3 regions of the Noviherbaspirillum saxi genome follow, and region 3 is predicted to be linked to each of the others. Evidence: riboswitches for the same ligand, from Rfam matches in the RefSeq annotation. Region 3 holds a riboswitch; each other region holds the start of a gene.
The links. Region 3 has a riboswitch for cobalamin ahead of D3871_RS08185 (CoA-acylating methylmalonate-semialdehyde dehydrogenase). Riboswitches for the same ligand answer to the same signal wherever they lie in the genome.
Positions count from the first base shown of each region.

Region 1: linked by a shared signal. The riboswitch ahead of D3871_RS29210 (cobaltochelatase subunit CobN) and the one ahead of D3871_RS08185 (CoA-acylating methylmalonate-semialdehyde dehydrogenase) in region 3 are both predicted to bind cobalamin.
Region 2: linked by a shared signal. The riboswitch ahead of cobT (nicotinate-nucleotide--dimethylbenzimidazole phosphoribosyltransferase) and the one ahead of D3871_RS08185 (CoA-acylating methylmalonate-semialdehyde dehydrogenase) in region 3 are both predicted to bind cobalamin.

Region 1 is NZ_QYUO01000003.1:1,354,622-1,358,956, forward strand. Features, by position in the region: gene D3871_RS29210 (cobaltochelatase subunit CobN) at 1-2,181, opposite strand, end outside; cobalamin riboswitch at 2,423-2,627, opposite strand; gene D3871_RS29215 (zinc-binding dehydrogenase) at 2,733-3,887, shown strand.
Region 2 is NZ_QYUO01000001.1:1,223,716-1,228,050, reverse strand. Features, by position in the region: gene D3871_RS05875 (histidine phosphatase family protein) at 86-643, opposite strand; gene D3871_RS05870 (adenosylcobinamide-GDP ribazoletransferase) at 645-1,409, opposite strand; gene cobT (nicotinate-nucleotide--dimethylbenzimidazole phosphoribosyltransferase) at 1,415-2,449, opposite strand; cobalamin riboswitch at 2,521-2,756, opposite strand; gene D3871_RS05860 (alpha/beta hydrolase) at 2,854-3,702, shown strand; gene D3871_RS05855 (protein phosphatase CheZ) at 3,982-4,335, shown strand, end outside.
Region 3 is NZ_QYUO01000001.1:1,735,228-1,739,562, forward strand. Features, by position in the region: gene D3871_RS08175 (3-hydroxyacyl-CoA dehydrogenase NAD-binding domain-containing protein) at 4-2,082, shown strand; cobalamin riboswitch at 2,230-2,442, shown strand; gene D3871_RS08185 (CoA-acylating methylmalonate-semialdehyde dehydrogenase) at 2,715-4,250, shown strand; gene D3871_RS08190 (acyl-CoA dehydrogenase family protein) at 4,264-4,335, shown strand, end outside.

The sequences.
Region 1 (4,335 bases), on a different contig from region 3:
GACGATGACGGCCAAGCCGCGACGCTTTGCCTGGGTTCCTTCGCCGACACCATCGACGATATAGGGGTAGATACCGGGAAGGTCGGCTGCGATCAAGCTTGGATAGTCGTCGGCCGTCAGCCCTACTGCTTTGCCAGGCAGGAATTCGTAGGTGGAGTGGCGACCTACATGCACGATCGCATCGGCCTGGAAGCGGTCACGCAGCCAATGATAGAAGGCGAGATACTGGTGCGGTGGCGTGACGCTGGTATTGGCGTGCAGGAGTTCCTCATCCACTTCCCAGCCACGCGGCGGCTGCGGACCGATGAATACGTTGCCGAACGTGATACCCGGCACAAGCAATTTCCCGCTGTCGACCATTACTTTGCCCGGCGCTGCGCCCCACCCCTTCAGTCCCTCAATACCGTAACCCGTCAGCCGGCGGTTGAGTGGGGCTAGCGTAACGCAACGGTGGCTCGGCTTGTCGGCCAGGCAGGCGAGATAACCGGCTTCCAACGACTGCATGTCGCGGATTGCCTGGTCGCGTTTCGGATGATCGGCGCCGTCCACCAGATGACGCAATTCCTTTAACACCGCATCGACTCGTTTGCGACCGACCGCACGTTCGTTGGCGGCCTCGGCTTCGAGCACTTCAGCCTGCAGCCGTCCGAGCGGTCCGCCCGTCATTTCAGCCTGGACGCGAACCGGCAGCGTCGCAAACCAGCGGGCATAATCGGCTGCTTTGATCGTTTCAACGGAAGAGCTCAACTCACGTAGCGCAGCGCGGTCTTCCGGCAGATTCACACCGTGAGACATGATGCGATCGAGCAGCGCTTCCGGCGACGCGGGCAAATCACCGACCGTATAGCCTGCCGCCTTAAGCGCGTGCAGCATGTCGAACAATGACGCCGGCACATCAAGGTTGTCGGCGCCGATGTTTTGACGTCCCGGCGGGTGGTTGTAATAGATGATGGCAACGCGCTTGTCCCGGTTTGCCTTGCTGCGCAACGTCAGCCATCGATGGACGCGGGCCGCGAGGCGATCAACTTCCACTGCCAATGTGGCGGGCGGTCGCGTTTCAATGCCGGTAACCCGATCCAGCTTGCTACGTCCAAGCGCCGAGACGACAATAGGCTGGCCGATACCCTGCAGCTCAGGCAAGGCAACGCGGTACTGCACGGAGTCGGCCGGCAGTCCATCGGGTGAGAGACGCCACTGGGTCACGTTACGATCAGTTAAGCGGATAGCTTTGAGCACTGGCACATCCAGCTTTTTGAAGGCTTCAGTTACAGTCTCCCGTCCTTCGGCGGCTCCCACCACGAAATCCTGCAACACAATCAACGCTTTCGGCTTAGCTGGAGCAATCAGCTCGGGCAGGCGCTCGAGCGCGTTCCGCGAAGCGCCGCCCCAGCGGGTCAATACCTGCACACAGGGCAGGCCCCGTTGTTCGATGCGCTGGCAGATAGCTGTGGGAGCGCTGCCGTCCATGTTGGCGAGGTCGAGGACAACGACGGTTGGCATCGCCTTCAGGCCAAGGGCTTCACCGCCGCCCCAGGCTGCCGCATCGCTTAATTCCTTGTCGCCGACACGCAATCGCAGCGTCGGTTCCGGTTTCACTGCTGCCAAGGTGTGGCGCGGGTCAAGTAGATGCGCGAAGAGCGCCGCCGTATTTTCAGTGCCGCCGGCCTGCCATATTTGGCGCGCGGCTAGCCAGTGACGGGCCGTCGGGTAAGCTGTGGCGGCAGCCAGTGCTGCTGCGGGCGGGTGTTCAAGCGCAAGCTCGCGTAAGGTTTCTGGAGGGAAGTTATTCAGGCTGCCTGATTTATTCGCAGAAAGATTACGGCTCATCAGGCTTAAACCGGAGTCGCCGTTCATCGCCAGGACAGCCGCTTGCGGTCGGGCATACCGCGCCACGGCATCCTTCAGGCGCCGCGAGGGATCCCCGAAGACAGAGACCGCTAATACGATGTCGGCCTGCGCAAGCCACTGGCTGAGTTGCCTGTCGCTCGCCGCCATGAGTTGAGCCGGCGTACGCAACAGAATGCGGTCGTTCGGGTGGCTTGCGAGATGGCGGTGCGCTGCCTCGATCGCAGTCGGAGCAGCGCGTTCAGTGACGATGCCAAATAGGGTTGCCGCGTTTAGCTGCCCAGAGATCGCGCAGAAGAGGATGCAAACCAGATAGGATGCGAGTTTACTGACCATCAATATGGATTTTCACTATAGTCCAGCGCTGATCAGTGGTAGAAAAATCAGCGAAGAGAACTCTTGGGGAAGCTCACCATCCGTTGCAGAAGCTTTTTTGTCGAGCGTGCAAAAGATTATCGAGCGACACTAGGTTCCCTTTGATTGGCATATGCAATGCACCAGATCCAGGCGAAACTGTTCTATGAGAGGTTGCGGCACGCAGCCATCAACAGAACCTTTCCCATCACCCCGGGGAATGGTGCTACTTATGCTTTAGGCCGGTCTCCTGGCTTGCCATCTTCTTTCTCCGTTCCTTCCCATGCACTAGCACAGTGGAGCAATGCGGAGTCATCCGGCCTACAGTAGCGGGGGCTGCGCCGGAATGTCTGAATATCAGAGTCACCGGCTTCCCGTTTCACCCTCTCAATGAACATGAGAAAGGCACCTAAAGTGGCCCGGAGTATAACACCAGTTGAATGGATCGCCGCCTTAAAACATGCAAATCCCGCCGGTGTTAAGATCAGCGTCATTCCCCAAAACCGGCCAAAGCCATCGCGAAGGAGACAGCAATGCACACCAATGAATCAGGTACCTCCCTGCAACTTCGTTCGCTCGTCAAAAAAAGCGGTGAGCTGGAGTTGTCTCTGGTTGAAGTGCCTGTGCAGGTACCCAAGGACAATGAGGTGCTGGTTCGCATCGACGCCTCCCCTATCAACCCCTCCGACATTGGCCTGCTGTTCGGCGCAGCCGACATGAGCGCGGCGACGGCCATCGAAACGGCCAACGGCCCTGTCGTCACAGCCCGTGTTCCAGAACGCGGATTGAAAGCCATGGCCGCGCGGCTCGACATGTCCATGCCGGTGGGTAACGAGGGCGCCGGACTCGTGGTTGGATCGGGCGCATCCGCCGCTGCCCGGCAGCTGCTGGGCAAGACCGTCGCTGTGCTCGGTGGCGCCATGTACTCTCAGTACCGCTGCGTCCCGGTAGAGCAATGCCTGCTGCTGCCGGATGGCGCAACCGCCGTGGAGGGGGCATCCTCGTTCGTCAATCCATTGACTGCACTCGGCATGGTGGAAACCATGCGTGCGGAAGGACACAAGGCACTGGTGCACACGGCCGCTGCATCCAATCTTGGCCAGATGCTGAACCGCATTTGCCTGCAGGACGGTATCGACCTGGTCAACATTGTGCGGTCGCAGGAGCAGGAAAACCTGCTCAGGAAAATCGGCGCGAAGTACATTTGCAATTCCGATGCCGATAACTTCATGCCGTCGCTGACCGATGCGCTTGCGGCAACCGGTGCGACGATCGCGTTCGACGCCATCGGTGGCGGCAAGCTGGCCGGACAGATCCTCAGCGGAATGGAAGTTGCGGCAAACAGAAACGCCAAGGAATACAGCCGCTACGGCTCAACCACGTTCAAGCAGGTCTATATCTACGGCTCGCTGGACATGCGCCCGACGGAATTTATCCGCGACTTCGGCATGACCTGGGGCATGGGAGGTTGGCTGCTGTTTCCGTTCCTGCAGAAGGCCGGTCCGGCGACCGTTGAACGACTGAAGCAACGCGTGGCCGCCGAATTGAAAACGACCTTCGCCAGCCATTACACGAAGGAAGTTTCGCTTGCCGAAGCCTTGCAGCCGGATGCGATTGCAGCATATGGCAAGAGAAGCACCGGCGAGAAATACCTGATCGTCCCCTCGAAGGGACTGGTCGGGCAGTGAGCGATATTGCTGACGTTCTGATATTCGTTCTGTAGGCGCCGGCAGGGAGACCTCGTGGCCGGTGTTCGATAACCATAGTCGTATGCATGCCCGCTGTGGGGCCGCCCACAGCCGGAGAATCGAGTTCGACGATCTCATGCTTTCCGTTCGCTGGCAGCCGGCAGCCATTCCCTCCTTTTCGCGAATCAGCAAAAGCGCTTCTCCATGCGCTTGTTAAAACACGTTTTGAGCCTCGCCAAGTGAGTTGAAAGGCGTCGCATCAGGCACAGATGCCGATCTGTCGTTAAACCATCGTTAGACGCATTAAAGAAACACTACAAAGCCAGAATGTATGACGCCAATGCGAAGTTGTACGATGACTGTTATGATCTTCCCTTTTGATGCCGCGTCGGCCGCTATAACCGGCGCGCAGCTTGTTCTGATTTTTCAATCTTCCTGTCCATGTCAA
Region 2 (4,335 bases), 510 kb from region 3:
TTGCAGTACACGCCGACAACAAGCGTAAGCGCTTGAGGACTAGCCGCAAACAGAATTTCTCGTGCCGGCCAAACCGGAACTTGCCTTACTGACAATCAAGGATAGAGAGTGTCCCGTAACCAATATCATGCATCACAGCAGCGGCATGGCGCGCCACTTCAGCAACAGAACCGTAGTGTGGACATTGGCTAAGCAGGCGCAAGCTTCCCGCATGGCAAACGACGATCGCTGTCTGCACTGATTGCGCACGCAAGCTTTCATGAAAGTCGCGGACGCGCGTCGCCACTTCAAGCACGGTTTCGCCGCCGCCGGGACGGTAATGGACGACATCGGCAGCCCAAGCGTCGACTTCGGCTTGAGAAATGTTTTGCCAGGGGCGCATTTCCCAGGCGCCGAAATCCATCTCTGCGAGACGCGGGTCGACGATCGCATTAGCACTGCCATTTGCGTCGGCGATGGCGACCGCCAATGCGCGACAGCGTTGCAGCGGACTGCAATAGACCGGTAGGCCATGCGGCAGTGCGGGTAATAGCGACGCCAGCACGCGTGCATGTTCAGGCTCCGATACACGGAGATCGGTGCTGCCATAACAGACGCCAGGCTCAACCTCGGGCTTGCCATGACGGATCAGATACAAACGCATTTCAGTGTGCGGCTGCCAGGACGGCAAGGTAGCAGACGACTTCAGCGACCTGCTGGACTGCGCCAAGACAATCACCGGTGTAGCCGCCGAGACGGCGAACGAATTTGCGCGCAAGCCAAAGAGTGACAAGGACTACCGCCGCAAGGGCAGCAAGCAAGGCTTGCAGGTTCAGCCAGCCTAGTGTCAGCAAGACCGCCACCGGTACGGCCGTCGACAGGACCGCAACAAGAAACTCCCCGTGTGTCATGCCTTGCGCCAGAGGCTTTGCCTTGCCCTCGCCTTTGACATAGGCGAGCTTCCATATCAAGGCACTGGCTGCCAGGCGCGACAGTGGATGCCCCAGCAACAGTGCAGCGATAGCCGCCTGTGGAGGCAATTGCGCGAGCGTTGCAGATTTCAGGCCCAGTATCAGCACGATACCGATCGCACCGTAAGCGCCGATGCGCGAATCGGTCATGATCTCCAGCACCCGTTCGCGCGTCATGCCGCCGCCCATCCCGTCGCAGGTATCGGCGAAACCGTCCTCATGAAACGCGCCGGTCAGGTAAATGCCCGCAATCGTCGACAACATGACCGCGACGAGGGGCGGCAGCCACAGGCTCGCCAGTGCATAGACGCTGGCAGTGACCGCACCGACCACGATGCCCACTGCAGGGAAATACCGGCTTGCATGATGCAGCCATTCCGGCTCGAATCCGACCCAGCGCGGAATCGGCAGGCGCGTGAAGAATTGCAGCGCGGTGAAAAACAGCCTGAGCTGATGCATGGCGCCTAGCGCTCCTTGCCGCTGACCTGCGCAGATTCGAAGGTCGCCATGCGATTGAGAAAATTGACCGCTGCATGCACCAGCGGCAACGCCAGCGCGCAGCCGCTGCCCTCGCCCAGACGCAATCCCAGCTGCAGCAAGGGACGCGCGCCAAGATGCGCGAGCATCAGCCGGTGTCCGCGTTCATCGGAACAATGCGAGAACACACAGTAGTCGAGTATCGCCGGCTGCAGTTTCGCCGCCACCAGCAAGGCGCTGGTGACAATGAATCCGTCAATCATCAACACCATGTGCTTCTCGGCAGCGGCCAGCATGGCGCCTACCATCATGGCGATCTCATACCCGCCGAAGGTGGTCAGCACATCGATTGCTTCGCTGGCATGCTCATGCAGCGCAACCGCACGTTCGAGGACTTGCAATTTATGTGCAACGCCATCGGCCGAGAGGCCGGCGCCCGCACCCACGCATTGGCTGAGCGGCGCGCCGGTCATCTTGTGCATCAATGCTGCGGCAGCGGTCGTATTGCCGATTCCCATTTCGCCGAAACCGATCACGTTGCCGTCCAGCCGTCCGACCAACGCAGCGCCGCGCTCGATCGCAAGCATGCATTCATCATGACTCATCGCGGGCTGCTGCGCGAAGTTGCGCGTCCCGCGGCCTATCTTTCGATCCAGCAGCCCGTCACGTATACCGAAATCGTGGTTGACGCCGGCATCGACCACATGCAAGGCGCAGCCATTCTGACGCGCGAACACATTGATCGCGGCGCCGTCGGCAAGAAAATTCTCCACCATCTGCCAGGTGACGCTTTGCGGATACGGAGACACGTTTTCGGCAGTGATGCCATGGTCGCCGGCGAATACGATGACGGCGGGCGCCACGATACGCGGATGTACCGTACGCTGAATCAATCCGATCCGGTGCGCCAGCGATTCGAGTTCGCCAAGACTGCCCGGCGGCTTGGTCTTGTTGTTGATGGCGGCTTCAAGCAGCGTGGATAGCGCAGCATTGACCGTCGGTTCGACAGATGGAATAGGCATGTGATTTATATAGGAAGGTCGGGACAGCAGAAAACCCCGTCTGCATGCACTGCGCCGGCGAACTGAACAACTGTCCGCCAACCATTCCGGCCGGTATCCGGGCTGGCAAGATGAACCGGTCGACCTTCCCATGCAGACTGCACAGTGGTACGAGGGACCGTCTGTCAGGCAGTCGCCTTGCGGCTTCCGTCATAACGCTTGCTTACCGTTGCGGGGGCAGCACACGTTGTACTCCAGGGAGCAGCGTGTTTCCCGTTTAACTGCAGTCGCGACTGCGGCTGCGGGCACCAGAATGCAGGCAGTGTAAGGTGCGCGCCGAACGGAGTCAATTCGGCAAGCCGGGCGGGCCATATCGATGAATAGACAGTAGACTAGGCATTTGCCCTGCCCTTCACGCGTCATTTATGAAAAACAAAGCCGAATACTACAACCAGCAATACAACGCCCGTGCCTCCATTCCCGACCACCCTTATATTTTCACACGCTGGCTGAAAGACTCGATGCAGGTGCGCCGCTCGCATGCTGCACTGTTCGATCTGGCCTTTGGCGAATCCAGCGGCGAACGTCTGGACTTTTTTCCGGCGAGCCGCAGCGATGCGCCGCTGCTGGTATTCATTCATGGCGGCTGGTGGCGCTCGCTCGACAAATCCGATTTTTCTTTCATGGCGCCGGCCTTTACCCGCGCCGGCTTCAATGTCGCGCTGACCAACTATACCTTGGCGCCGCATGCGTCGATCGCCGAGATCGTGTGTCAGCAACTGCGCGCGGTGGCATGGCTATACCGCAACGCCGACAAATACGATTTCGATCCGCGCCGCATCGTGGTGGCGGGTCATTCGGCCGGCGCGCACCTGGCTGCAATGATGATGGCCGCGCACTGGACTGTCTATGGCAGCGACCTGCCGGCCGACCTGATCAAGGGCGGCGTGCTGATGTCGGGACTGTACGACCTGGAACCGGTGCGGCATGCGGAGTTTGTCAATGTCGACCTCAAGTTGACCGAACAGGACGTTGCCCCGTTGTCGCCGGTCCTGATGCCTCAGCCGCATCCTGCGCCCTTCATTACCGCCTATGGCGCGCTGGAATCGGACGAGTTCAGGCGCCAGACGGAACTGCTTGAAAACGCCTGGAAGCCTGCGCACCGCGCCGCCGTTCCCCTCCCTGGACTGAATCACCTGACGATCTGCGATGCGTTTGCAACGCCGGGTCATCCTTTGTGCCAAGCGACCATTGATCTTTTAACAAGCATATAGCGTGGATTCTGTCTTGACGGAACCTCATCGCAACAGTTTACGGCCGCGCATTTGTGCGCGCTGCAAGTTCGTGTTGCGCAGAAGAAATTCGTGACTGATAATCGTATTGAAGAATAGCTGGGTATCGCACGCCTGCAGGTATCGCAGGCGCATCTCCGCTGAAGCGTCTTTTACAGGGTGTGCGGCTAAGGCGTGGTGAGTTGCGCAAGTCCGTGCACTGCAACCAGCTTTTGACCGACACCGATAACAGGCTGACTACGAACAAAGGGAAGTACCGACATGAGCGACGCTGCAGATGATCTTGAAGCACTGTTTGACGAAGTAGCCGCGCAACGCGTGGAAACCGTGGAAACAGTGGTCCCGGCGGAATCCGCGCCGGAAGTGATGGAAGATGATGGCGAAGAACCCGTCGCCGAGGTGGTCGACAATGCATCCGAGGCCCCTGAAGACCAGTCGGACAAGGGTATGTATGAGCGCCTCGGCGGCATCGTGCGCATGCTGCACGACTCGCTGCGCGAACTGGGCTACGACCGTTCGCTGTCGGATGTCGCCAGCCAGATCACCGACGCCCAAGGACGGCTGGAGCATGTCGCCGCGCTGACCGAACAGGCGGCCAACAAGGTGCTCAACACG
Region 3 (4,335 bases):
GATATGACTGCCGAATACAAGGTCAACGGCGCGGTAGCCGTCATCACGCTCAACAATCCCCCGGTAAACGGCCTCGGCCATACGACCCGTAGCGCCATCGTCGACGGCATGAAGCAAGCCCTGAACGACGATGCGGTCAAGGCGATTGTCATCACCGGCGCGGGCAAGGCATTTTCGGGCGGCGCCGACATCAAGGAATTCAATTCGCCGAAAGCCTTGGCGGAACCGACTCTGCACACAGTCATCAACGTCGTTGAAAGCTCCACCAAGCCGGTAGTTGCCGCGATTCATAGCGTTTGCATGGGTGGCGGTCTTGAACTCGCTTTGGGCTGCAACTATCGCGTGGTATCGCCGGCTGCCCAAATCGCACTGCCGGAAGTCAAACTCGGCATCCTGCCCGGTGCTGGTGGAACACAGCGCCTGCCGCGTGTACTCGGTCTTGAAATGGCCTTGAACATGATCGTCTCTGGCAATCCCGTGCCATCGGACAAACTTGCGAAGACAGGCCTGTTCAATGAGCTGGTCCAGGGCGACCTGATGGAAGGCGCAATGGCCTTCGCCGACAAGGTTGCCGATGTGCGTCCGCTGCCGAAGGTGCGCGACATTAAGGTCGACTATCCGAATTACGAAGGTTTCCTCCAGTTCTCCCGCAACACCGTGCGCGCAATGGCTGGTCCGTTCCCGGCGCCGTTGAAGTGCGTGGAAGCCGTCGCCGCCTCCGTCACCAAGAAATTCGATGACGGCATGAAGTATGAACGCGAACTGTTCACGGAATTGGTTCAGACAACTGAATCCAAGGCCTTGCGCCATTCCTTCTTTGGCGAGCGCGCGGCCAGCAAGGTGGCTGATGTACCGGAAGACACGGCGACACGCCCCATCAAGTCGGCTGCGGTCGTAGGCGCCGGCACCATGGGCGGCGGTATTGCAATGAACTTCGCGAATGCCGGCATCCCGGTCAAGATTCTCGAAATGAAACCGGAAGCGCTGGAAAAGGGCTTGGCGACGATTCGCAAGAATTATGAAAACACGCTCAAGAAGGGCAAGCTGACCCAGGAAAAATTCGACCAGCGCGTCGGCCTGATCACCGGCACGCTGTCCTATGAAGATATTGGCCAGGCCGATATCGTGGTCGAAGCGGTATTCGAAGAGATCGGCGTCAAGGAACAGGTATTCAAGAAGCTGGACGAAGTGATGAAGCCGGGCGCAATCCTCGCATCGAACACCTCGACACTAGACGTCAATAAGATCGCCAGCTTCACCAAGCGTCCACAGGATGTGATTGGCCTGCACTTCTTCAGCCCGGCCAATGTGATGAAGCTGCTGGAAATCGTGCGCGGCGAAAAAACAGGCAAGGATGTTCTCGCTACATCCCTGCAGCTGTCGAAGAAGATCAAGAAGACCGGCGTTGTTTCCGGCGTCTGCGATGGTTTCATCGGCAACCGCATGATCGAGCAATACAGCCGTCAGGCCGGCTTCCTGCTGGAAGAGGGCGCATCGCCCGAGCAGGTGGACAAGGCGATTGAAAAATTCGGCTTCGCAATGGGTCCGTTCCGTATGGGCGACCTCGCAGGCAACGACATCGGCTGGGCAATTCGCAAACGCCGTTACGTCGAAAAGCCGGAAGTCACTTATTCCAAGACTGCGGACCTGCTGTGCGAAATGGGCCGTTACGGTCAAAAGACCGGAGCAGGCTGGTACGACTACAAGCCGGGCGACCGCAAACCCTATCCGGCGCAAGTCGTAAACGACATGATCGTCAAGCACTCGGCCGATCTCGGCATCGAGCGCCGCAAGATCAGCGACCAGGAAATCGTCGAACGCCTGGTGTATGCACTCGTCAATGAAGCTGCTTACATCCTCGAGGAAGGCATCGCCCAGCGCGCATCCGACGTCGACATGGTATACCTGACCGGCTACGGTTTCCCGCTGTTCCGCGGCGGCCCGATGTTCTACGCCGATACCGTTGGCCTGCAGAACGTTGTGATGGCAATGGAAAAGTATGCGAAAGGCCGTCATGGCCAAGCCTGGAAACCAGCACCGCTGCTGGCAAAACTGGCGGCCGAAGGCAAGACCTTCAACTGACGCGCCAACGTAATACCTCGATTTACCGGAAAGCCCGGGCCCTCAAGGCCCGGGCTTTTTTCTTGAGGATGAAACTGCACTAGCATTGCGCCCTCATTCGGCAAAACATGCGTATTTTGTATTTACGTTTACGTTAACGTAAATTGATGTTATCGTTAATCATCAGGTGCTGCACCGCCGATTCCGGCGTGCAGTTAAACGGGAAAGCGGTGCGTGTCTATGTATGTGACACCATGCCGCTGCTGCCCCCGCAACGGTAAGCAAGTGTGGTCGCGTCTTTCACGCCACTGGTCGATGGACCGGGAAGGCGATGCGGCAAGTCTTGCAAGCCCGGATACCGGCCTGATGATCTATCAGGAATGGTTGCGGAGGGCAGCGATTCGATGAAGGTCACGTATCGCCTGTGCCATGCAGTGCGCAGCGAGAGGGCCTTATTCGATTTTGCTTCCACCTTCATTCCTTGGGTCTCGGTCGTGCACGGAGGGTGCGTTACCGGGGCGCGCAATGTCCTTTCTTGCAGCGCTCAGTTCGCGGGGCCGGTGCACGAGCGCAAGGAAGGCTGGTGTGCCGGTTCCCTTTACATCATCTGGCTGTAGCGATTGCAGCACAGCCCTGATTCGAGGAAACAGACCATGACCAATCCAGCACAGGCCCATGCGGCCGCCTTTCCCTTTGTCCCCACAGTCAAGCTACTGATCAACGGCGAACTTGTCGAGTCATCGGCCAGGGAATGGCGCGATGTCGTCAATCCCGCCACCCAGGAAGTCCTGGCCCGCGTGCCGTTCGCCACGCCGGAGGAAATCCAGGCGGCGGTCGCCAGCGGCAAGCGCGCTTTCCAAACCTGGCGCAAGACCCCGATCGGCGCGCGCGCGCGTATTTTCCTGAAGTATCAGCAACTCATCCGCGAGAACATGAAGCAACTCGCGGCTATTCTGACGGCAGAGCAAGGCAAGACGCTCGCCGATGCGGAAGGCGATATTTTCCGCGGGCTGGAAGTCGTCGAACATGCCGCCAACATCGGCGGCCTGCAAATGGGCGAACTAGCGAACAATGTCGCCAATGGCGTCGATACCTATACCCTGCTGCAGCCGCTGGGCGTATGCGCCGGCATTACACCTTTTAACTTCCCTGCGATGATTCCGCTATGGATGTTCCCGATGGCGATCGCATGCGGCAATACGTTCGTGCTGAAGCCTTCGGAACAGGATCCGTTGGTAACGATGCGGCTCGCTGAACTGGCGCTGGAAGCAGGCATTCCGCCCGGCGTGCTGAACGTGGTGCATGGCGGCGAAGACGTGGTCAATGCGATCTGCGACCACCCGGATATCAAGGCTGTGTCGTTCGTCGGTTCCACCCGTGTCGGCACGCATGTGTACCAGCGCGCCTCATTGGCCGGCAAGCGCGTGCAGTGCATGATGGGCGCGAAAAACCATGCGGTCATCCTGCCGGACGCCAATAAGGAACAAACCATCAATAGCCTGGTCGGTGCGACCTTCGGCGCCGCTGGACAGCGCTGCATGGCCGTATCCGTGGCAGTACTGGTCGGAGACGCCCGGCACTGGATAGCGGATCTGGTGTCAACCGCAAAGACGCTCAAGATCAATGCCGGAGTCGAGCCGGGTACCGACGTGGGGCCGGTGATCTCATGTGCTGCACGCGAACGTGTGCTCGGCCTGATCGAGCGCGGCGTGGCGGAAGGCGCAACGCTGGAGCTCGACGGCCGCCGCCCGCATGTGCCTGGCTATGAACAAGGGAACTTCGTCGGTCCGACGATCTTCTCCGGCGTCAAACCCGGCATGAGCATCTACGATCAGGAGATCTTCGGCCCGGTACTTTGCCTTGCCTCGGCGGCCACGCTTGACGAAGCGATCGACCTGATCAACGCCAATCCGAACGGCAACGGCACGGCGATCTTCACGCAGTCCGGCGCGGCCGCGCGCAAGTTCCAGGAAGAGATCGACGTCGGCCAGATCGGTATCAACGTGCCGATCCCGGTGCCGGTTCCGCTGTTCTCATTTACCGGTTCGCGTGCGTCGAAGCTGGGCGACCTTGGTCCGTACGGCAAGCAGGTCGTGACCTTCTATACCCAAACCAAGACCGTGACACAGCGCTGGTTCGATGACAACAGCTTGTCGGTCGGCGTCAATACCACCATTGCACTTAAGTGATGCGGGAGCTGCAATGGATTTCGATCTCACGCAAGAGCAACTGGCGTTTCGCCAAACGGCACGGGATTTCGCCACCGGCGAGTTG